Regions from separate parts of the Streptosporangium sp. NPDC006007 genome, predicted to be linked through region 1. Evidence: riboswitches for the same ligand, from Rfam matches in the RefSeq annotation. Region 1 holds a riboswitch; each other region holds the start of a gene.
The links. Region 1 has a riboswitch for cobalamin ahead of ABZ194_RS05700 (ABC transporter substrate-binding protein). Riboswitches for the same ligand answer to the same signal wherever they lie in the genome.
Positions count from the first base shown of each region.

Region 2: linked by a shared signal. The riboswitch ahead of cobN (cobaltochelatase subunit CobN) and the one ahead of ABZ194_RS05700 (ABC transporter substrate-binding protein) in region 1 are both predicted to bind cobalamin.
Region 3: linked by a shared signal. The riboswitch ahead of metE (5-methyltetrahydropteroyltriglutamate--homocysteine S-methyltransferase) and the one ahead of ABZ194_RS05700 (ABC transporter substrate-binding protein) in region 1 are both predicted to bind cobalamin.
Region 4: linked by a shared signal. The riboswitch ahead of ABZ194_RS23595 (CbtB domain-containing protein) and the one ahead of ABZ194_RS05700 (ABC transporter substrate-binding protein) in region 1 are both predicted to bind cobalamin.

Region 1 covers NZ_JBEXUG010000005.1:27,054-32,545, reverse strand. Annotated here, with positions in the region: gene ABZ194_RS05725 (helix-turn-helix transcriptional regulator) at 163-984, shown strand; gene ABZ194_RS05720 (DUF397 domain-containing protein) at 985-1,221, shown strand; gene ABZ194_RS05715 (hypothetical protein) at 1,345-1,602, shown strand; gene ABZ194_RS05710 (histidine phosphatase family protein) at 1,678-2,277, opposite strand; gene ABZ194_RS05705 (Gfo/Idh/MocA family oxidoreductase) at 2,422-3,276, shown strand; cobalamin riboswitch at 3,440-3,567, shown strand; gene ABZ194_RS05700 (ABC transporter substrate-binding protein) at 3,636-4,577, shown strand; gene ABZ194_RS05695 (iron ABC transporter permease) at 4,764-5,492, shown strand, end outside.
Region 2 covers NZ_JBEXUG010000017.1:78,458-83,949, forward strand. Annotated here, with positions in the region: gene ABZ194_RS15865 (precorrin-3B synthase) at 1-983, opposite strand, end outside; cobalamin riboswitch at 1,119-1,318, shown strand; gene cobN (cobaltochelatase subunit CobN) at 1,427-5,041, shown strand; gene ABZ194_RS15875 (superoxide dismutase family protein) at 5,058-5,492, opposite strand, start outside.
Region 3 covers NZ_JBEXUG010000015.1:15,131-20,622, reverse strand. Annotated here, with positions in the region: gene ABZ194_RS14410 (ABC transporter family substrate-binding protein) at 1-84, shown strand, start outside; tRNA gene ABZ194_RS14405 (tRNA-Ala) at 272-344, opposite strand; gene ABZ194_RS14400 (asparagine synthase-related protein) at 573-2,342, shown strand; cobalamin riboswitch at 2,469-2,681, shown strand; gene metE (5-methyltetrahydropteroyltriglutamate--homocysteine S-methyltransferase) at 2,779-5,058, shown strand; gene ABZ194_RS14390 (selenium-binding protein SBP56-related protein) at 5,464-5,492, shown strand, end outside.
Region 4 covers NZ_JBEXUG010000035.1:46,299-51,790, forward strand. Annotated here, with positions in the region: gene ABZ194_RS23580 (acyltransferase) at 1-617, shown strand, start outside; gene ABZ194_RS23585 (acyltransferase) at 639-1,853, shown strand; gene dop (depupylase/deamidase Dop) at 1,939-3,456, shown strand; cobalamin riboswitch at 3,596-3,716, shown strand; gene ABZ194_RS23595 (CbtB domain-containing protein) at 3,746-3,940, shown strand; gene ABZ194_RS23600 (CbtA family protein) at 3,948-4,691, shown strand; gene ABZ194_RS23605 (histidine phosphatase family protein) at 4,688-5,254, shown strand; gene ABZ194_RS23610 (putative cobaltochelatase) at 5,251-5,492, shown strand, end outside.

The DNA.
Region 1 (5,492 bases):
TACGGTTACCCATGAATTCGGCAATCAGGATGGAAAGGGGATCTTGGCCGCGGCTTGGGAAACTTGGGCCGCGAAGTGACAGACTGTCGATCAGGAAAGCGAGCGAGGAGCAACCACGTGTCCATGGACCCGCCCGGTACCGGTTCCACCGTTCGGCGCATCATGCTCGGCGCAAGCCTGCGTCGCCTGCGTGAGGAGAAGGGGCTCCCCCGTGAGGTGGCCGGATTCCACATCCGGGCCTCGGAGTCCAAGATCAGCCGAATGGAACTGGGTCGTGTCGGTTTCAAGACGCGAGACGTGGAGGATCTGCTCACCCTGTACGGCGTGCTCGACGACGCAGAACGGCGCGGCCTGCTGGAAATGGTCCGCGAGGCGAACACCCCTGGTTGGTGGCACAAGTACGGCGATTTTCTGCCGACCTGGTTCACCACCTATGTGGGTCTGGAGGAGGCGGCGAACGTTATCCGCACCTACGAGGTGCAGTTCGTTCCCGGCCTGCTGCAGACCGCCGCCTACGCGCGCACCGTGATCCGGTTGGGCTACCCGGACGTGCCGGAGGCGGATATCGAGCGCCGTGTGCACATGCGCATGCAGCGGCAGGAACGCCTGACGAAGAAGAACGGCCCGCGACTGTGGGCGGTCATCGACGAGGCGGCCCTGAAGCGTCCCATCGGAGGAGAGGGCATCATGCGTGAACAGCTCCAGCATCTGCTGGAGGTGGCCACGCTGCCCAACATCACCATCCAGGTGATGCCCTTCCGGTTCGGCATGCACGCGGCCGAGGGTGGTGCGTTCAGCATCTTACGGTTTCCCGAGTCCGACCTGTCGGACGTCGTCTATGTCGAGCAGCTCTGGGGTGCCCTCTACCTGGACAAACGTGAGGACATTGATCCATACCTCACAGCCATGGAGCAGCTGTGCGTGGAAAGCACCACGCCTGGGGGCACCGCCGAGATACTCGGCGACCTTCTCAGAGAGATCTAAATGAAGCACACCTACAACGGCATGCCCGCCACGGACCTGGCCGGGGCGAGCTGGCGGAAGAGTCGTCACAGCAACTCGACGGGCAACTGCGTCGAGCTGGCCGAACTGCCGGACGGCAGTATCGCGGTGCGGAACTCTCGTTTTCCCGGGGGTCCGGCACTGATCTACACCCGCGACGAGATCCGTGCGCTGGTGCTCGGGGTGAAAGACGGGGAGTTCGACAGCCTTACGGTGTAACACCGTTTTTACCTCGGGCGCGCTTGGTTAACCTCGGCGCGCCCGTTACGTAATCCGGGGAGCGGTCCGGTGGATGAGAGTTTGAGCCAGCAGCGATTGGGGGCTCAGACCATGCTCGACCGAATGACCTTGTATCCCGTGGCCGACGATGTGCTGTTCGCACCGGGCGGTCGCGTCGTTATCCGCACCTATGGCGTCGCCTCGCAGGCCACGGGCGACGGTGCGGACACTCCGGTTTCCTATCGCACCTGGGTCACCGGAGTACGCGACCAGCCTCGCTACTGGCGATGGCGCCACTTCGAGGAGGCCCGCCGAGGTCACCGTGACGTCCTGGAATGGCTGACCGGCCGGGGGCCGCAACCCGGTGTGACGGCGGCCTGACCGGCCCGGCCGCGCTGTCGGCCCGACCGGCCGGTCAGGTCGCGGTGGCAGCCGCCTCTTTGCCCCGGCGCGGTCTCAGACGGGAGCGTTCCAGCTCAGCACGACCGGTTCGGCGTGTTCGAAGCCGAGCCGCGAGTGGGTGCCGGTGTCCAGGCGGAAGAGGCGGCCGTCCCGGGCGGGCAGGCCGAGCCAGCGGGCACAGAGCACCCGCAGGAGGTGCCCGTGGGCGACCACGACCACGTCGCCGCCGACGGAGCTCGCCCGCCCTATCACCCGGTCGGCGCGTGCGCCGACCTCCGCCGCGCTCTCACCGGGGTGTCCGGCGTCGCCCGGCACGACCCCGTCACGCCACAGATACCAGCCGGGGCGCGCCTCGCGGATCGCCGAGGTGGTGACGCCCTCGTAGCCGCCGTAGTCCCACTCCCACAGGTCGGGGTCGATCTCATAGCCCGTGTGGCCGGCGAGCTCGGTAAGCCCGGCGAGTTCCGCCGTGCGGCGGGCCCGCAGCGCGGGACTGACCAGGACCAGGCCGAAGGGCCGGTCCTTGACCAGCGCCGCGAGCGCCCGCGCCTGCTCCTCGCCCCTGGCGGTCAGAGGCAGGTCGGTGCGCCCGGTGTGACGCCCGTTCCGGCTCCACTCGGTCTCGCCGTGCCGCAGCAGAATCATCTCGTCCATACGCCGCCCATCATGCCCGTACGGTCGGCGTCGGCCGGCCGGCGCCCCGCGGCCTTCCCTCCGGCCGGGGTGGGCAAACCCGGAAGCGGAGACATGTCGATCGATGTTCATCGGCGCGTCAAGAGATCGTGAGAAGCTGAGGCGGTGACGATATCTGTGGGCTTGGTGGGCGCGGGGCCGTGGGCGGAGATGGTGCACGCGCCGATCCTGGCAGCCGGGCCCGACACGCGCCTGGTGGGTGTGTGGGCGCGGCGCCCCGAGGTCGCCGCCAGATTCGGGGTCCCCGTCTTCGAGCGGATCGAGGAGCTGTTCGACAACTGCGAGGCGGTCGCGTTCTCGGTGCCGCCCGCCGTACAGGCCGAGCTCGGCGTGCTGGCGGCCAAGGCGGGCAAGGCGCTGCTGCTGGAGAAGCCACTCGCGGCAGACCTGGACGGAGCCAGGCGGCTGGCCGAGGCGATCGGCGAGGCCGGGGTGCCCTCCCAGATGGTTCTCACCTGGCGCTACTCGGAGGCCACCCGGGCGTTCCTGGCCAGGGTGTCGGCCGTCGAGCCGTTCGGCGGGCACGCGGCCAACATCTCCGGCTCCATGCTCGGCGGTGACTTCGCCACCCCCTGGCGGCTGGAGCGCGGCGCGATCCTCGACGTCGGCCCGCACATGATCGACATGCTGGACGCCGCGCTCGGCCGGGTCGCCTCGGTCCGCGCCCACGGCAACCCGAGGGGCTGGGTCGGCCTGCTGCTGGAGCACGAGACCGGCGCGGTCAGCGAGGCGTCGCTGTGCATGAGCGTGCCGGGTGAGACACCCCCCTCCCACGTGGAGGTCTACGGCCGGCTCGGCCGGGAGTCGATCAACAGTGACCGGCTCGGTCCCGACGTCTTCACCGTGATGCTCGCCGAGTTCGCCGAGACCGTGGAGCGCGGTGGCGGTCACCCCCTCGACGCCGCGCACGGCCTGCGCCTGCAGGAGATCATCGCCACCGCGGAGCGGCAACTCGGTTAGGGCCGCGGAGGGGAACGCGCACCGGCCCGTGCGGGGAACGCCCACCGGCCCGTGCTCCGCTCATCGGCGCCGGCCACATCTTCGCGCTGGGTTGGTCAATCGCCCCCGAGTGGAGGCGGGGCCGGGAGAAATCCGGAGGCAAACCCTTGACGTCCGGCTGTTCTGGGGGATTGATAACGTTTGTCTGACGCGCAGCGTGTAGCGAAGTCCGGTGTGAGTCCGGCGCTGTCCCGCAACTGTCATGATCCTTTGGATCGAGCCAGGTCGCCTGCCGCCGCGCCGACGTCGTCAACCCTCGTGGAAAAGGGTGATCCGTCCCTTTCGCGGGTCCCCTGCTCCGGTGACTGAAAGGACCTCGCGTGAGGCCCGTACGTACCGTCTTCGCCGGCGCGCTCCTCGGCCTGCTGGCCCTGGCCGGGTGCGGTCAGAACTCCACCGCGTCCGTGAGCTCGGCCACCCCCGCCGCCACCGTCGCGCCGGGTTTCCCCGTCACGGTCCAGGCGGGCAACGGCCCGGTCGTGATCCCGAGCAGGCCCGAACGGATCGTCTCCCTGTCCCCCTCCGCCACCGAGAGCCTCTTCGCCGTGGGCGCGGGCCCCCAGGTCGTCGCGGTGGACGACCAGTCCAACCATCCGGCTGAGGCCCCCAGGAGCGACCTGTCCGGCTTCCAGCCGAACGTGGAGGCGATCATCGCCAGGAAGCCCGACTTGATCGTGCTCTCCAACGACACCGACGGTGTCGTCGCCAAGCTGGGCAAGCTCAACGTCCCGGTGCTACTGGAGCCCGCGGCCGGCAGGCTCGACGAGGCCTACGACCAGATCGCCGACCTCGGGGCGGCCACCGGCAACAAGGCCAGGTCCACCGAGCTCGTCGCCGGGATGAGGAAGCAGATCGAGGAACTCGCCGCCGCCGCGCCCAAGGGCAAGAACCTCACCTACTATCATGAGCTGGACAAAACCCCGTATTCGGCTACGTCTACCACTTTCATCGGCCAGATCTACGGGCTGTTCGGCCTGACCAACATCGCCGACAAGGCTCCCGAGGCGGCCGGCGGCTATCCCAAGCTCTCCGCCGAGTTCGTCGCCAAGGCCGACCCCGACCTCGTCTTCCTGGCCGACACCAAGTGCTGCGGCCAGTCCAGGGAGACCCTCGCCAAGCGCCCCGGCTGGTCCAGGCTTTCCGCGATCAAGAACGACCGGGTCGTCGCCCTTGACGACGACGTCGCCTCCCGCTGGGGCCCGCGCGTCGTGGACCTCGCCAAGCAGGTCGGCGACGCCGTCCAGAAGGCCACGAACAGCTAAGTGACCGACCTCCCCCGCGCCCCCGCCCCCTCCGCCGCCGCGGGCGGCACCTCACCCGAGACGTCCCCGTCGAACATCTCGGGCGACGGCTGGGGGCCGGGCGCCTCCCCCGGCGTCACGGTCCGGAGGGCGCCACGCCTCCGCCTGCCGGCGGCACTGGCGGCGTGCGGCGTCCTGCTGGCGAGCATGCTCGCAGCCCTGCTGATCGGCGCGGCGGACCTGGCGCCGCGGAAGGTCGCGCTGCAACTGCTCGACTGGCTGCCGTTCGTCTCGGTGGACTCGGGGCTGTTCCCGATCGAGCAGGGACTGCTCTGGGAGCTCCGGCTGCCCCGGGTCCTGCTCGCCGTGATCGTCGGAGGGCTGCTCGCCGCCGCCGGCGCGGCCTACCAGGGGGTGTTCCGCAACCCGCTGGCAGACCCCTACCTGCTGGGAGCCGCCGCCGGGGCCGGTCTCACGACCACGGCGGTGATCGTGCTCATGAAGGGCGACGACAACGCCCTGCTCATCCCGGTCGCCGCGTTCGCCGGGGCCATCGGCGGTGTGCTGCTCGCCTACGCGCTGGGCAACGTGGCCGGCCGGGGCGGCGGGACCGCCACGCTGGTCCTCGCGGGTGTGGCCGTGTCGTCCTTCCTCACCGCGATCCAGACCTTCCTGCAGCAGCTCAGAGTGGAGGAACTCCGGCGCGTCTACGCGTGGATCCTCGGCGACGTCGGCGGTGACTGGAGCCACATCAGGCTGGTCATCCCCTACGCCCTGGTCTCGGTGGTGACCATGTTGCTGCACGGCAGACTGCTCGACGTCCTCTCGGTCGGCGACGACGAGGCGGCCAGCCTCGGCCTCAACGTCGTCCGGGTCAGGCTCGTCGTGCTGCTGGCCGCCTCCCTGGCCACCGCCTCGGCCGTCGCGGTCAGCGGA
Region 2 (5,492 bases), on a different contig from region 1:
TCGGTGACCAGGCCGGCGGCGGTGAGCAGGGCGGCCGACCGGGTGGCCTCGGCACGGTCCAGGCCGCTCAGGACCACCCCGCGCCAGGGGGTCAGCCGTACCTCGCCGCCGGCCGCCAGGTCGGCGAGCAACTCCGCCTGGGCGGCGGCCAGCCGCCCCAGCGGCACCGCGACCCCGAGCGCCACCCGGCCGCCGGGCAGCTCGATCACCCCCACCGGCTCCCGGCCCGCCGCGGACGGCTCGCCACGCAGCCGCTCGGCGGCCGGGGACCGCACCCCGCCGGCGGAGTGCGCCAGGGCGGCGCGGACCCGGGCCGCGACCCGCTCGGCGCCGCCGGGCAGTTCGCCGATCCGCCAGGCACGCCCCCCCTCGGCGGCGGGCTCGGCCAGGAACGCCTCGGCGGCGGCCAGCAGGGCGGTCACCGCCGAGCCCACCGGCACGCGCAGACCGCTGTCGGCACCCGCCAGGATCAGGGCGGCCTCGTCGGCGCCGGTCGGCAGGATCCCGGCGTCCGGGCCGAGCCAGGCCACGTCACCCCGGCCGTCGTCCAGCGCGAACAGGAAACGCCCCGGCAGTCCGGCGAGGCCCGGCCGGGCGCACAGCCGCCGGTCCAGCTCGTCGACCAGCGGGCCGGCGTCGAGTGTCCCCCGCGCGTCGCAGCCGGTCAGCGGGGAGGCGAGGATGTTGCGGACCCGCTCGTGGGTGAGCGAGGGCAGCAGCCCGGCGGCCGCCATCCGGGCCGCGAAACCGGCCTGCGCCCCGTCGCCGAGCCCGCGCACCTGGACGTTCGCCCGCGAGGTCAGCTCGATGACACCGCTCCCACAGCCGGCGGCGGCCCCGGCGAGCTCGCGGAGCCGGGAGGCCGTCAACCGGCCCCCGGGCACCCTGATCCGCGCCAGCCCTCCGTCGGCGGCGGCGTGCACCTGAAGTGCTCCGGGGCAGGCGTCGGCTCGCGATCGCCGGGAAAAGTCGCCAATCTGCACGTTGAGGATGGTAGGCCCTGCCCCCGAGGTCTTCCGCCCGCGGCCGCCGCCCGGGCGGCACCCTCCGGCGGCGTCGCCGGCCGCCGCGGCACGCCGCAGCCCCCTCCTCCGCCGGGGAACCGGGCACCCATACCGGTTTCCTGCCGGAAGGACGCTGCCGTAGTCTCATCGTTGGCGACGGCAAAGGGAGGAAGCCGGTGTGAGTCCGGCGCGGTCCCGCCACTGTAACCGGGGAGCGAACCCCATCCAGGCCACTGTCCGGCGACGGACGGGAAGGCCGGGAGGAGCGTCGATCCGGGAGCCAGGAGACTCCAGCCGTCGTAGCCGACGACGACCCGGGGCGAGGACCCCGAGGGAGGAAGCCCCGTGCGTTTTTCGCCGTTCCCCCGTCCGCCGCTGGCGGCGCCGAGCCGTACCGCTCCGCCCCGCGTGGAGCGTGGCGCGTGATCCTGCTGCTCTCGACCTCCGACACCGACCTGCTCAGCGCCCGCGCGAGCGGCGCCGACTACCGGCTGGGCAACCCCGCCAGGCTCCTCGCCGAGGACCTGCCGCTCCTGGTGGAGGGCGCCGATCTGGTCGTGGTCCGGCTGCTCGGCGGGCGCCGCGCCTGGGAGGAGGGGCTGGACGCCCTGCTCGCCGGGCCCCGGCCCGTCGTCGTGCTCGGCGGCGAGCAGGCACCGGACGCCGAGCTGATGGAGCTGTCCACCGTGCCGGGCGGGGTCTGTGCCGAGGCGCACGCCTACCTCGCCCACGGCGGACCGGCCAACCTCGCCGAGCTGCACCGCTTTCTGTCGGACACCCTGCTGCTGACCGGTCACGGGTTCGCCCCGCCCGAGCCCACGCCCGGCTGGGGCGTGCTGGAGCGCCGGGAACGCCGCGAGGACGGGCCGGTCGTCGGGGTGCTCTACTACCGGGCCCACCACGTCTCCGGGAACACCGCCTTCGTCGAGACCCTCTGCTCGGCCGTCGAGGACGCCGGAGGCCGGGCGCTGCCCGTCTACTGCGCCTCGCTGCGCAGCGCGGAGCCCGGCCTGCTGGAGGCGCTGCGCACGGTGGACGCCCTGGTCGTGACCGTGCTCGCCGCCGGCGGCACCCGCCCGGCCACCGCGTCGGCCGGTGGGGACGACGAGGCGTGGGACGTCGGCGCGCTCGCCGGGCTGGACGTGCCGATCCTCCAGGGACTCTGCCTGACGAGCAGCCGGGCGTCCTGGGAGGGTAACGACGACGGGCTGTCCCCGCTCGACGCGGCCACCCAGGTCGCCATCCCCGAGTTCGACGGGCGCATCATCACGGTCCCCTTCTCCTTCAAGGAGATCGACGAGGACGGGCTGACCGTCTACACGGCCGACCCCGAGCGCGCCGCGCGGGTGGCCGGCATCGCCGTCCGGCACGCCGTGCTCCGGCACGTCCCGCCCGCCGAGCGGCGGATCGTGCTGATGCTGTCGGCCTACCCCACCAAGCACTCCAGGATCGGCAACGCGGTCGGCCTGGACACCCCGGCCAGCCTGGTGCGGCTGCTGGCCGCGATGCGCGAGCACGGCTACCGCGTCGGCGCCGAGGGCGAGCTGCCCGGCGTGACCGAGCAGGACGGCGACGCGCTGATCCACGCGCTGATCGCGGCCGGCGGCCAGGACCCCGACTGGCTCACCGAGGAGCGGCTCGCCGGAAACCCGGTGCGCATCGCGGCCGGCCGGTACCGCGACTGGTACGCCACGCTCCCCGCGGACCTGCGCTCGCGGATGGAGCGGCACTGGGGGCCGGCCCCCGGCGAGTTGTTCGTGGACCGCTCGCGCGACCCGGACGGCGAGATCGTGCTGGCGGCGCTGCGCGCCGGGAACGTCGTGGTCATGGTGCAGCCGCCCAGGGGGTTCGGGGAGAACCCCATCGCGATCTACCACGACCCCGACCTGCCGCCCAGCCACCACTACCTGGCGGCCTACCGCTGGCTGTCCGACGGCTTCGGCGCGCACGCCGTGGTGCACGTGGGCAAGCACGGCAACCTGGAGTGGCTGCCCGGCAAGTCCACCGGGCTGTCGGCCTCCTGCGGCCCCGACGCCGCGCTGGGAGACCTGCCACTCGTCTATCCGTTCCTGGTCAACGACCCCGGCGAGGGCACCCAGGCCAAACGCCGCGCGCACGCCACGCTGGTGGACCACCTCGTGCCGCCGATGGCCCGCGCCGACACCTACGGGGACATGGCCAGGCTGGAGCAGCTGCTCGACGAGCACGCCTCCATCGCCGCGATGGACCCGGCGAAACTGCCCGCGATCCGCGCCCAGATCTGGACGCTGATCCAGGCCGCCAGGCTCGACCACGACCTCGGCATCGAGGACCGCCCGCACGACGCCGAGTTCGACGACTTCCTGCTGCACGTCGACGGCTGGCTGTGCGAGGTCAAGGACGTCCAGATCCGCGACGGCCTCCACGTGCTGGGCGCGGCCCCCGAGGGACCACCCCGCGTCGACCTGGTGCTGGCGATGCTCCGCGCCCGCCAGATCTGGGCCGGCGGCCAGGCGCTCCCGGGGCTGCGCGAGGCCCTGGGGCTGAGCGAGGACGGCACGGCCGGCCGTACCGGCACCGACGAGGCCGAGGCGCTGGCCCGGTCGCTGGTCGAGGAGATGGAGCGCCGCGGCTGGGACCCGGCCGCCGCCGCCGGGACGGCCGGGACCGTCCTGGCCGCAGCCCCGGCCGGCGGCGGGGCCGACCCCGGGGCGGTGGAGCGGATCCTGCGGTTCGCGGCCGATGAGATCGTGCCCCGGCTGGCCCGCACCACCGACGAGATCGGCTCGATCCTGCACGCCCTCGACGGCGGTTACGTGCCGGCCGGGCCGAGCGGATCGCCGCTGCGCGGCCTGGTCAACGTGCTCCCCACGGGGCGCAACTTCTACTCGGTCGACCCCAAGGCCGTGCCGAGCCGGCTGGCCTGGGAGACCGGGCAGGCGATGGCCGACTCCCTGCTGGAGCGCTACCGCGCCGACACCGGGGACTGGCCGCGTTCGGTCGGGCTGTCGGTCTGGGGGACCAGCGCCATGCGCACGGCCGGGGACGACGTCGCCGAGGTGCTGGCGCTGCTCGGCGTACGCCCTGTCTGGGACGAGGCGTCGCGGCGGGTCACCGGGCTGGAGCCCATCCCGGCCCGGGAGCTCGGGCGCCCCAGGGTGGACGTCACGATCCGGATCAGCGGGTTCTTCCGGGACGCCTTCCCGCACGTCGTGGCGATGCTGGACGACGCCGTACGCCTGGTCGCCCACCTGGAGGAGCCGGAGGAGGACAACTACGTCAGGGCGCACGTCCTGGCGGACGGCCGGAGCCACGGCGACGAGCGCCGGGCCACCATGCGGATCTTCGGGTCCCGTCCGGGGGCCTACGGCGCGGGACTGCTGCCGCTGATCGACAGCCGCGGCTGGCGCGACGACGCCGATCTCGCCGAGGTCTACGCGGTGTGGGGCGGATTCGCCTACGGCCGGGGCCTGGACGGGGTCCCGGCCCGCCAGGACATGGAGACGGCCTACCGGCGGATCGCGGTCGCGGCCAAGAACGTCGACACCCGTGAGCACGACATCGCCGACTCGGACGACTACTTCCAGTACCACGGCGGCATGATCGCCACGGTCCGCGCGCTCACCGGCAAGGCTCCGGCCGCCTACATCGGCGACAGCACCCGCCCGGACGCGGTCCGCACCCGGACGCTCTCGGAGGAGACGTCCAGGATCTTCCGGGCCCGGGTGGTCAACCCGCGCTGGCTGGCCGCCATGCGCAGGCACGGCTACAAGGGCGCCTTCGAGCTCGCCGCCACCGTCGACTACCTGTTCGGCTACGACGCCACCACCGGCGTGGTCGCCGACTGGATGTACGACAGGCTGGCCGCCGTCTACGTGCTGGACCCGGAGAACCGGGCCTTCCTCGCCGAGTCCAACCCGTGGGCGCTGCACGGCATCGCCGAGCGCCTGCTGGAGGCCGCCGGGCGGGGCATGTGGGAGCACCCCGACCCCGGCATCCTGCGGGACCTCCAGGAGGTCTACCTCACGTCGGAGGGGGACCTGGAGGACGGAGCCTGACCGCTCCGGGCGGGGATCAGCGGTTGGTGATCACGCCACAGGCGACGCGACCGCCGGAGTCCCCGGCCTTGAGGGTGGCCTCGTCGGGTCCGGCCTTGCCACCGGCGCCGGTGTAGCGGGCGGGGACGTTGGCGTGGTTGTCGGCGAGGGCGTGCACGACGACGGCGCTGCCGTCCTTGTCGAAGAGCTGTTCGACCCGGAAACGGTCGGTCACCGTGGAGGCGCTGCCGGTGCCGTCGGCCCCGACCAGGAGGTTGGGCAGGTCGCCGGAGTGGTCTGCGTGGCCGCCGGCGCCGAGGGTGAAGTGGCCGCCCGCGCTGAAGTAGGGGCTGCCGGTGGCCGGGTCGACGGACCTCGGGTCGCAGACGCCGGTGGTGTGGATGTGGAAGCCGTGGTAACCGGGGGTCAGGCCCCTGACGGTGACGGTGACGCCGGACTTGCCGTACCGCCG
Region 3 (5,492 bases), on a different contig from region 1:
TGGGACGAGGCGATCCGCAACGTCGTCCCGAACCCCGCCCAGTCGACCATCACCTGGAACATGGACCGGTGGAGCCTGTCGTGACCCGCCGGGTGGAGGCCGTACCCGGCGGCGGATGACAGACGCGCCCCGCCCCTCCCTCGGTCGCCTTGTCGCCGAAAGCGGCCGTCGGCGGCCACGTCGCCGTAGAAAAGACGAGATCCCGTCCGGTCGAGGTGACCGGGCGGGATCTCGTCAACGCCCTTCGAGCCGTCTTGAGAACGGCCCGGAGTGGAGCTATGGGGATTCGAACCCCAGACCTCCTCCATGCCATGGAGGCGCGCTACCAGCTGCGCCATAGCCCCTCAAGGTGATGCGATGCCACCAGGCTCTCGCTCCGGCGGCGCCACGCCAGTGTATAGGACATCGCGCCCTACCCCGTAACCGCCGAAGAGGCGATCTCGCTGTCCCGGACCCGGCGAAGCCGGACATCGCACTGATGGGAGCAGGTGACGGCATCCACCTCATTCCGCCCATGATTTCCCGATGAATACCGCTTCGTCGCGAAAAAACACAACATAAGATCCCTGACCATGCGTGTGTATCTCGGACTGGCGGCCAAACGCCCGGAAGCCGGAATCCCGGACGCGATGCTGCACACCGTCAGGGGCGCGATCGACAGCGCGTTCCCGGCTCCCCCCGAGGTCGTCAGATCCCGTGAGTGGCACCGGCCCGGTATCTCCCTGTTCGCCTGGACCAACGAGCCGGACGACTCCCGGCTGCCTCCCCTGCTGTCCACCGGGCACGACCGGGTGACCGGGGTGAACGGCTACCTGGCCGCGCCGGGCGACGTGGACCGGCTGGCGAGCACGCCGGAGCTGAGTACCGAGAGCGTCGGCGGCTGCTTCTCGGCGTTCCGCGCGACCCGTACGGAACTGTCGGCCGCCACCGCCATCCACCGGGCCTGCCCGGTCTACCACGCCGAGAACCCCGACCTGCACGTGATCGGCAGCCGGGCGCTGCTGGTCAGCCTCGCCGCGTTCGGCGAGCGGATCGAGTGGGACGTGCTCGCGCTGCAGGCGATGATCCGTCAGGGCTACTTCCTGTCCGACGAGACGCCCTACCGCGGGGTCACCGCGCTCCCGCCGTCCTCGGCCGTCACCGTCCGGGGCGGCAGCCGTACGATCACCGAGACCCCTCTCCCGGCCGCCGCACCCGCCCCCACCTCCCGGGGAGGGAGAAAGAAGCTCGTCGAGGGGCTGGCCGACACGCTGCTGGCCACCGTGGAGCCGCTGCGCGCGGCGGGCGAGCCGGTCAACCTGGCCCTGACCGGCGGCCGGGACAGCCGTCTGGCCGCGGCGGTGCTGCACGCGGCGGGGATCCCGCTCCGCGCGACCACCAACGGTCTGGACGGCCACCCCGATGTGATCATCGCCGGGCGGATCGCGCGGGCACTCGGCATCGAGCACACCGTCATTCCCCCGGCCCGCGCCGAGCGGAAGGACGCGGTGCTGGTCGAGCACCCGCTCGCGCGGACCTACGAGACGCTGCGGACCTGCGAGGGCATGACGTCGGCCTACGAGTCGATCGTCGGCTATCTCCCCTACAACGCCAGGCCCACCATGTCCGGGCAGAGCGGGGAGGTCCTGCGGGCCGGGAGCTTCCTGCTGCTGCAGAGCGACCTGAGCGCCAAGGCGCTGCGCCGCCGGGTGGACGCCACGTTCCTGCGGGATCCGGCGCTGTTCACCGAGGCCGCCAACGAGCACGCGCGTGAGCTGGCCCGGCCCTGGCAGGAACGCGGGGGGCTGGAGGCGCTCGACCACATGTACGTCTCCTACCGGATCGGCCGCTGGCAGGCCGGGGCCCGGGCCGGATCACTGCGCCGGGGCGACCCGATCTGGCCGTTCCTCGACAACCGGGTGGTGCGGGCGGCACTGGGCCTGGACCAGACCTGGCGGCTGTCCGAGGAGGTCATCCACCGGCTCACCGCCGGCCTCGCCCCCTCGCTCAGGAACGTTCCGATCGAGGGAAAGCCGTGGCGGTTCACCGTGGGCAGGCGCTACTACCCCTGGCAGCGCAGGCCCGGCTTCCTGACGGCGCCGAAGACCGGCGGAGGCTGGAGCTGGCGGACCGGCCCCGACGAGACGCTGACGGCGGTGCTCCGCGACCACGTCCTCGGTCATCTCGACCTGCTGGCCCCCATCGTCGCCCCCGACGAGGTCCGCAGACTGTTCGCCGACCCGGTGCTCAAGAGGCCCGCCCAGGGCTGGCACCTCTACACCGTGGCCACGATGCTGTCCGGCGTCTATCCGGGCAGGGCCCCCGAAGGGCTCACCCCGATCCGGGTCCCCATCCCCTCGTGAGCCGGCGCCACGGAGCCGGGCTCTCCGGCCGTCGTGAACGTGAACGGCACCGCGAACCGGCACTGTGAACCGCCCTCTGTGACATCCGCCGGGGTCCGTCGGGGAAAAAATCGGAGCGGGCCGGGTTATGCTGCCGGTGCGGCTGGTTCGCCGCTCCCCGACCGGAGCGGCGAGGCAACAGGGAACCCGGTGCGACTCCGGGACTGCCCCGCAGCGGTGAGTGGGAACGACCGCCGTCACACAAGCACTGGGTGGGACAACCACCTGGGAAGCGACGGCCAGTAGGAACGAGTGCGACGCCCACGAGTCCGAATACCTGCCACCGCCCGCGTGCCGGTCGGCACGCGGCCGTCCATGGCCCCGCGGGAGGGCCGAGGGGATCGCCTTTCCCTCGGCATGCCCGCGCACGGCCGGGTTCCACGAGGGAAAAGGACCCATGAGAGACCAGCGCACCACCGTTCTCGGCTACCCCAGGATCGGCCCCGACCGGGAGTTGAAGAAGGCCGTCGAGGCCTACTGGGCCGGCACGATCGACGCCTCCCGGCTCCGTGCCGTCGGCCGCGACCTGCGCGAGCGCACCTGGACGGATCTCCGCGACGCGGGGCTGACCGACATCCCGTCCAACACCTTCTCCTTCTACGATCACGTCCTCGACACCACCGTCATGCTCGGCGCGGTCCCCGTCCGCTTCGCCGGGCTCGACGGCCTCGACCGCTACTTCGCGATGGCGCGCGGCACCCAGGGCATCGCGCCCCTGGAGATGACCAAGTGGTTCGACACGAACTACCACTACCTGGCGCCCGAGCTCGGCCCCGACACCCGGTTCCGGCTCGACTGGAAGAAGCCGCTGACCGAGTACGGCGAGGCCAGGGAGCTGGGCATCGAGACCAGGCCGGTGCTGGTCGGCCCGCTCAGCTACCTGCTGCTGGCCAAGTCAACCGCCGAGACCACGGCCGAGACCATGGCCGGGCCCGCCACCGGATCCCCCGCGGAGACCGGCGAGAGCGGCGGGGAGGCCGGCTTCTCACCGCTGCTGCTCCTGGACGACCTGCTGGACGTCTACGCCGAACTGCTGGAGCGGCTGGCCTCCGCCGGAGTCGCCGAGGTGCAGCTCGACGAGCCCGCGCTGGCCGGAGACAGGTCCGTTGAGGAGTTGAAGGCCCTCGCCCGCGCCTACGACCACCTCGGCGGGCTCAGCCACCGTCCCCGCCTGCTGGTGGCCACCTACTTCGGCGAGATCGGCGAGGCGCTGCCGGTGCTCGCGGCGTCCCGGGTCGAGGCCATCGGGCTGGACTTCGTGGCCGGTCCCGGCAACCTCGCCGGGGCCGCGGGGCTGGCGGGCAAGACCGTGGTGGCCGGGGTGGTGGACGGCCGCAACGTGTGGCGGACCAGGCTGCCCGCCGCGCTGTCCACCTGCGCCGCGCTGCTCGGACTGGCCGGGGAGGTGGTGGTCTCCACCTCGTGCTCGCTGATGCACGTCCCGCTCGACCTGGATCGGGAGGAGGGGCTGCCCGAGGGGCTGGCGTTCGCCCGGCAGAAGGTGGCGGAGGTCGTGGCGATCGGCCGCGCGCTGCGGGAGGGGCCGGAGGCGGTCGTGCCCGCCGCGGCGGCGCGCCCCCCGGTGAACGCGCGGGTGCGGGCACGGCTGGAGACCCTGGGAGAGGGGACGGCACGGGCCGGCCACACCGCACGGGCCGCGCTCCAGCGGGCGGCGCTGGGACTGCCGCTGCTGCCCACGACCACCATAGGCTCGTTCCCGCAGACGGACGCGGTACGGCGGGCCCGCGCCGACCTGCGGGCGGGCCGGATCGACCAGGCCGGATATGAGGCGGCGATGCGCGCCGAGATCGACTCGGTGATCGCTCTGCAGGAGGACATCGGGCTGGACGTGCTGGTCCACGGCGAACCCGAGCGCAACGACATGGTGCAGTACTTCGCCGAGCAGCTCGACGGTTACGCCGCCACGCAGCACGGCTGGGTCCAGTCGTACGGCACGCGGTGCGTGCGGCCGCCGATCCTGTTCGGGGACGTGGCCAGGCCCGAGCCGATGACGGTGCGCTGGGCGGTCTACGCCCAGTCGCGGACCGACAGGCCGGTCAAGGGCATGCTGACCGGGCCGGTGACCATGCTGGCCTGGTCGTTCGTCCGGGAGGACCAGCCGCTGGCCGACACCGCGCGGCAGGTGGCGCTGGCGCTCCGGGACGAGATCCGCGACCTGGAGGCGGCGGGAATCCGGATCATCCAGGTCGACGAGCCCGCGCTGCGGGAGCTGCTGCCGCTCCGCGCCGCCGACCAGGCCGGATACCTGGCCTGGGCGGTCGGCGCGTTCCGGCTCGCCACCTCCGGGGTGTCCGACTCCACGCAGATCCACACCCACATGTGCTACTCGGAGTTCGGGGAGATCATCGGTGCCATCGGTGACCTGGACGCGGACGTGACCAGCGTCGAGGCGGCCAGGTCCCGGATGGAGCTCCTGGACGATCTGGGCGCCGCCGGATACGCGCGCGGGATCGGCCCGGGGGTCTACGACATCCACTCTCCGCGCGTACCGGAGACCGGCGAGATCGAGCAGGCGCTCCGGCTGGCGATCCGGGCGGTGGAACCGGAGCGGCTCTGGGTCAATCCCGACTGCGGGCTGAAGACCCGCGGCTACGCCGAGACCGAGGCGAGCCTGCGCAACATGGTGGCCGCGGCCAGGAAGGTCCGCGCGTCATAACCGGCCGCGCACCATAACCGATCACACGTCGTAACCGGTCACACGCCGGGCGCGCCCGGGACACCGAGTCCCCCGCGCCCGGCCCCGGCCCCGGTGCTGCCCCCGGCACTGACCCGGGCGCCGATGACGGCGTGACACGCCGTACGGGACCGGTGCACATCCCCGGCGCGGCGCGGTCACCGGCGTGGCCGTCCTCCGCGGCGGTGACGACGGCTTCGAGTCCGGCCCGCATCGTATGCTGGACGGTATCGAGACCCGCGTCTCGTCCGCCCGGGATCGCCCGGTGCCTCCGGCGGAGGACTCCGGCCGTTCCCCCGCTGATTCGGTTACCTAAAATCACGTCTGGACAGCGGAGAGTTTTCCTCCAGAATAAGTGGGGTATTGATCTCGGCCTAGGAGTCCACCATGGCACTCATCCAGCCCGATCCCACCTT
Region 4 (5,492 bases), on a different contig from region 1:
CCTGGCTGTTCCTGGCGCTCACCGCGACGGCGACCAAGAGCGCGCTGCTGGAGTTCCTGTTCATGCCCTGGTGCGCCCACTACTTCATCGCCGGCATGGCCCTGTATCTCGTCCACCGGTTCGGGTCCTCGGCCGTCCCCTGGGCACTCGTCGGGTTCTGCTGGATCCTCGCGGTGGTCCGCGCGGTCACCGAGGGCGGGGTGCGGGTGCGGGAGTACGTGGGGCAGGCCGCCGGGCCGTACCTGATCATCGGGGTGCTGACGGCGATCTTCGTGACGATGGGCCTGCTGGCCCTGGGCAGGCTGGCCTGGCTGCGCCGCCGGCCGGCGTTGGCCACCCTGGGCGCGCTCACCTACCCCCTGTACCTCCTGCACCACCCGGTCGGCGCCCTCCTGGTCGCCCCGCTCGCCCCGCTCCTGCCCAAGGGGGTGGTGCTCGCCGTCGCCGTCACGGCGGCCCTGCTGGTCGCCCATACCGTGAGCCGGTGGTTCGAGCCGTGGGCCATGGGACGGCTGAGAACCGCGCTGACCGCCTCGCTCGCGGCGATCCGCCGCGAAAACGAGATCCCGGAGGACGGAACCCGGATGATCGAACTGCCGTCAAAGGTGCGTGCGTGAACATCTCGGTCCGGTCGCTCCATGACCGGCACGGCGGTCCGGGGGAACGGCCGGCTCGGTGAGCTCGACCTGCTGCGGTTCGTCGCGGCCATGGCGGTCGTGGCCTTCCACTACTTCATCGCCTTCGCCTCCGTCTGGGGGGATCGTCCGGCGAGGCTGTTTCCGGCGATAGCCCCGCTGTCCGGTCTGGGCGTCCTCGGTGTCGAACTGTTCTTCATGATCAGCGGTTTCGTGATCCTGATGAGCGTCTGGGGCAGGGGGCTGGGCGCGTTCGCGCTCTCGCGCCTGGTGCGGCTCTTCCCCGCCTACTGGCTCAGCGTGGGCGTGGTCGCGGCGGTCTACGGGCTGACCTCGGTCACCGCTCTCGACCCCAGGCTGAGCCCGCGGGACTACCTGGTCAACCTGACCATGCTCCAGCGCGCGGTGGGCGTCCTGGACGCGAACGGCGTCTACTGGTCTCTCTGGGCCGAGCTCCGCTTCTACCTGCTGATCTCGGTTCTGGTGGTCATCGGGGTGACGTTCGGGCGCTGCCTGGTCTTCATGGGCTGCTGGCTGCTGGCGGCCGGGTTCTTCGCCGCGAGCGAGAACGAGTGGGCGCAGCTGATCGTGATGCCCAGGTACGCGCCGTACTTCGTGGCGGGCATGGCCTTCTACCTGATGACCCGCTACGGGCCCCGGCTGGTTCTGTGGTGCGTGGCCGGGGTCAGCGGCGGGCTGGCGGTCAACTCGGCCCTGGAGCGGGTGGCCGGCCGGATCGAGGCGGTGGGCTACCAGGCGATGCCGGTGCCCGGCTGGGCGGTGGTGGTCACCGTGGCCGGTTTCTACGCGCTCCTGGCGCTGGTGGCGCTGGGCCGGCTGCACCGGCTGCGCGGGCGTGCCCTGGTCGTCCTGGGCGCGCTCACCTACCCCCTCTACCTCTTCCACCCGACGGTCGCGGCCGTGCTCGTGCCCGCCCTGCGAGACGCCCTGCCACCCTGGCTCACCGGACTGATCACCACGCTGGCGGCGATGGCGCTCTCCTACCTGGTGTACCGGGTGGTCGAGCGGCCGGTCCAGGAGTTCGTCAAATCCCGGCGGCGCCGGCGGGCCGTACCGGCCGCCCCGTCCGGTTCCCCGGCCCCCGCCGCGCCCGCCGACATGCCCGGCCCCGCGCCTGTTTCCGGGTTCGGGGCCGCCTCGGGGCCGCCGTCTCCGCCCGAGATCTCCGCGGCAGGCGAAAAGGCCTATGTGCCATAACTGTCCGGCCACCGGGCATAGTGAAGGGTCTAGGGTCGGGGATACAGACGATGGAGAAACCAGTCCGAACGAACAGAGGGTGCGCATGACGGTACGGCGGGTGATGGGCATCGAGACCGAATACGGGATCTCCGTGCCCGGACAGCCGGGGGCCAACGCGATGGTGACCTCCTCCCAGGTTGTGAACGCCTATCTGGCGGCCTCGGCCGCCAGAACACGGCGGGCGCGCTGGGACTTCGAGGAGGAGAACCCGCTGCGCGACGCCCGGGGGTTCGATCTGTCCAGGGAGCTGGCCGATCAGAGCCAGCTCACGGACGAGGACCTGGGGCTGGCCAACGTGATCCTCACCAACGGGGCCCGGCTGTATGTGGATCATGCCCATCCCGAATACTCCACGCCCGAGTGCACCAATCCGCGGGCCGCGGTGATCTGGGACAAGGCGGGGGAGCGGGTCATGCACGACGCCGCGGTCCGCGCCTCGGCGATCCCGGCCAACGCTCCGATCCAGCTCTACAAGAACAACACCGACAACAAGGGCGCCTCCTACGGCTGCCACGAGAACTACCTGATGAGGCGGGCCACGCCGTTCGCCGACATCGTCAGGCACCTGACGCCGTTCTTCGTCTCCCGGCAGGTCGTCACCGGCGCCGGCAAGGTCGGCATCGGCCAGGACTCGCGCGGCGAGGGCTTCCAGCTCAGCCAGCGGGCCGACTTCTTCGAGGTCGAGGTGGGGCTGGAGACCACGCTCAAGCGGCCGATCATCAACACCCGCGACGAGCCGCACGCCGACCCGGAGAAGTACCGCAGGCTGCACGTCATCATCGGCGACGCCAACATGTCGGAGATCTCGACCTACCTGAAGCTGGGCTCGACGGCGCTGGTCCTGGCCATGATCGAGGACGGTTACTTCACCCGCGACCTCGTGGTGGACAACCCCGTCCAGGCGCTGCGCGCGGTCTCCCACGACCCGACGCTGAAGTACGAGATCTCCATGCGCGACGGCCGCAGGCTCACCGCGGTCCAGCTCCAGATGGAATACCTGGAGCTGGCGCGCAAGTACGCCGAGGAACGCAGCGGCAACGGCGTGGACGAGCCGACCAAGGACGTCCTGGACCGCTGGGAGTCGGTCCTCACCCGCCTGGCGGAGGACCCGATGCAGCTGTCACGGGAGCTCGACTGGGTGGCCAAGCTGGAGTTGCTGGAGGGTTACCGCACCCGCGACGGCCTGCCCTGGTCCCATCCCCGCCTGCAGCTCGTCGACCTCCAGTACTCCGACATCCGCCCCGACCGCGGCCTGTACAACCGGCTGGTGGCCCGCGGCCGGATGCAGCGCCTGGTGACCGAGGACGAGGTCCAGCGGGCCATCGAGGCCCCGCCCAGCGACACCCGGGCCTACTTCCGGGGCCGCTGCCTGAGCCAGTTCAGCGAGTCGGTGGCCGCCGCCTCCTGGGACTCGGTCATCTTCGACATCCCCGGCCGCGAGTCGCTGCAGCGCGTCCCGACCATGGAGCCGCTCCGCGGCACCAAGGCCCATGTGGGCGAGCTGTTCGACCGCTGCCGCTCCGCCGCCGACCTGGTGACCGCCCTCACCGGTGAGCAGTGATCGTCGCCTTTGGGGGAGGCGCCCGGACGGGCGCCTCCCCCAAAGGCGACGTCCGGACGCCCCGGCGAGGCGGAGGTGTCTCCGCCAGGGACGCGTCCGATGCCGTGTGGATTGACGGATGACGGCAAACCGAGGTACGTTCCGGGTGTTTTGTGGCGGTGCGAGGGAAATCCGGTGAGATTCCGGTGCGGTCGCGCCACTGTAACCGGGCCCTTCGGGACCGGGAGCCAGGTCACTCGGCCGCCACCGACCTACGAAAAGGGACGCGTCAATCCCGGAGGAGGTGGCCGTGAGCCAGATCTCGGTTCCGCAGGCCCAGCCCATCCCATGGCAGGCACTCACCCGCTGGCTGCTCGCCGTACCGGTGCTGCTGCTGGTCGCCTACCTGGTCGCCTTCGACCAGGGAGCCGTCTCGCAGGCCGGTAACTACCTGCACGAACTCATGCACGACGGGCGCCATCTGCTCGGCGTCCCGTGTCACTGAGCCGCACGTGATCGTCAAACTCATCGTCCGGGGCATGCTCGTCGGACTGCTCGCCGGCCTGTTCGCGGCCGTCTTCGCCTACACCGCGGGCGAGCCGCGCATCGATCGGGCCATCGCGCTGGAGGAGGCGGCCGCGGCGGCCTCCCCCGCCGGTGCCCACTCCCACGAGGCGGCCCAGCCCGCCCACTCCCACGACGAGGACGAGGCGCCCGTCAGCAGGAACGGCCAGCGCCTCGGACTCTTCCTCGCCCTCGGCCTGTACGGCGTGGCCGTCGGCGGCCTGTTCGCCCTCGTCTACGCGGCGGTGCGCGGCAGGGTCGGCCCCCGATCGGAACCGGTGCTCGCGGTCACCCTCGCGGCGGCGGCGTTCCTCGCGATCGTCCTGGTGCCCTTCCTGAAATATCCCGCCAACCCGCCTGCCGTCGGAGACCCCGAGACGATCGACCAGCGGACGGTGCTCTACCTGACCGCGGTGGTCGTCGGGATCCTCGCCGTCGGCGCGGGCACCGCCGCCTACCGGTACGCCTCCCGGAGCGAGCCGTGGCTGCGCTGGCTGGCCGGCGGCGCGTCCCTGCTGGTGCCGGTGGCGGCCGCCTGGATCCTCCTGCCGGAGATCGACGAGGTGCCCCCGGGCTTCCCCGCCGACCTCCTGTGGGACTTCCGTATCGCCTCCCTCGGTACCCAGGCGGTGTTCTGGCTTGGCGTCGGCGCGCTCTTCGCCTTCGCCGCGCGCCGACGCAGCCCGGTGTGACGGCCCCGGTGGGGGTCACCCGCCTGCTGCTCGTCTCCCACGGGTCGACGGCGGCGACGGCACGGGCCGCGTTCCCCGGCGACGAACCGCTCGACGGCCCCGGCCTGCGCCGGGCCGCCGGGCTGACCCCGCCGATCGGGCTGGGCGCCGCGGCGGTTCGCGCCGCCGAGCTGCGCTGCGTCCAGACGGCCGAGGCCCTCGGACTGCGGGCCCCGCCCGATCCGCTGCTCGCCGACTGCGACTACGGCCGGTGGAGTGGCCGGACACTCGCCGAGGTCGAGGCGGCCGAACCCGAGGCGCTCGCGGCCTGGCTCACCGAGCCCGCCGCCGCGCCCCACGGCGGGGAGTCGATCGTCGACCTCCTGGGCCGGGTCGCCGGCTGGCTCTCCGGCCGAGCGCCGGGCCGGATCGTGGCCGTCACACACCCCCCGATCATCCGTGCCGCGATCGTCCACGCCCTCGGGGCACCCGCCCCCGCCTTCTGGCGGGTCGACGTCGCGCCGCTGGCCCGGGTCACGCTCACCGGGCGGGGCGGCCGCTGGCGGCTGAGCTGTTCCGTATGACGACACCCAAGGAGATCTCCAAGGTGCGTGATCCGCGTTACCCCTTCACCGCGATCGTGGGATCGGAGGACCTCAAGCTCGCCCTGGTCCTGAACGCCGTGTCCCCCGGCGTCGGCGGGGTTCTGGTCCGGGGCGAGAAGGGGACCGCCAAGTCCACGATCGTGCGGGCCCTGGCGGCGCTGCTGCCGCCCGTCGAGGTGGTGCGCGGCTGCCGCTTCTCCTGTGACCCCGCCACGCC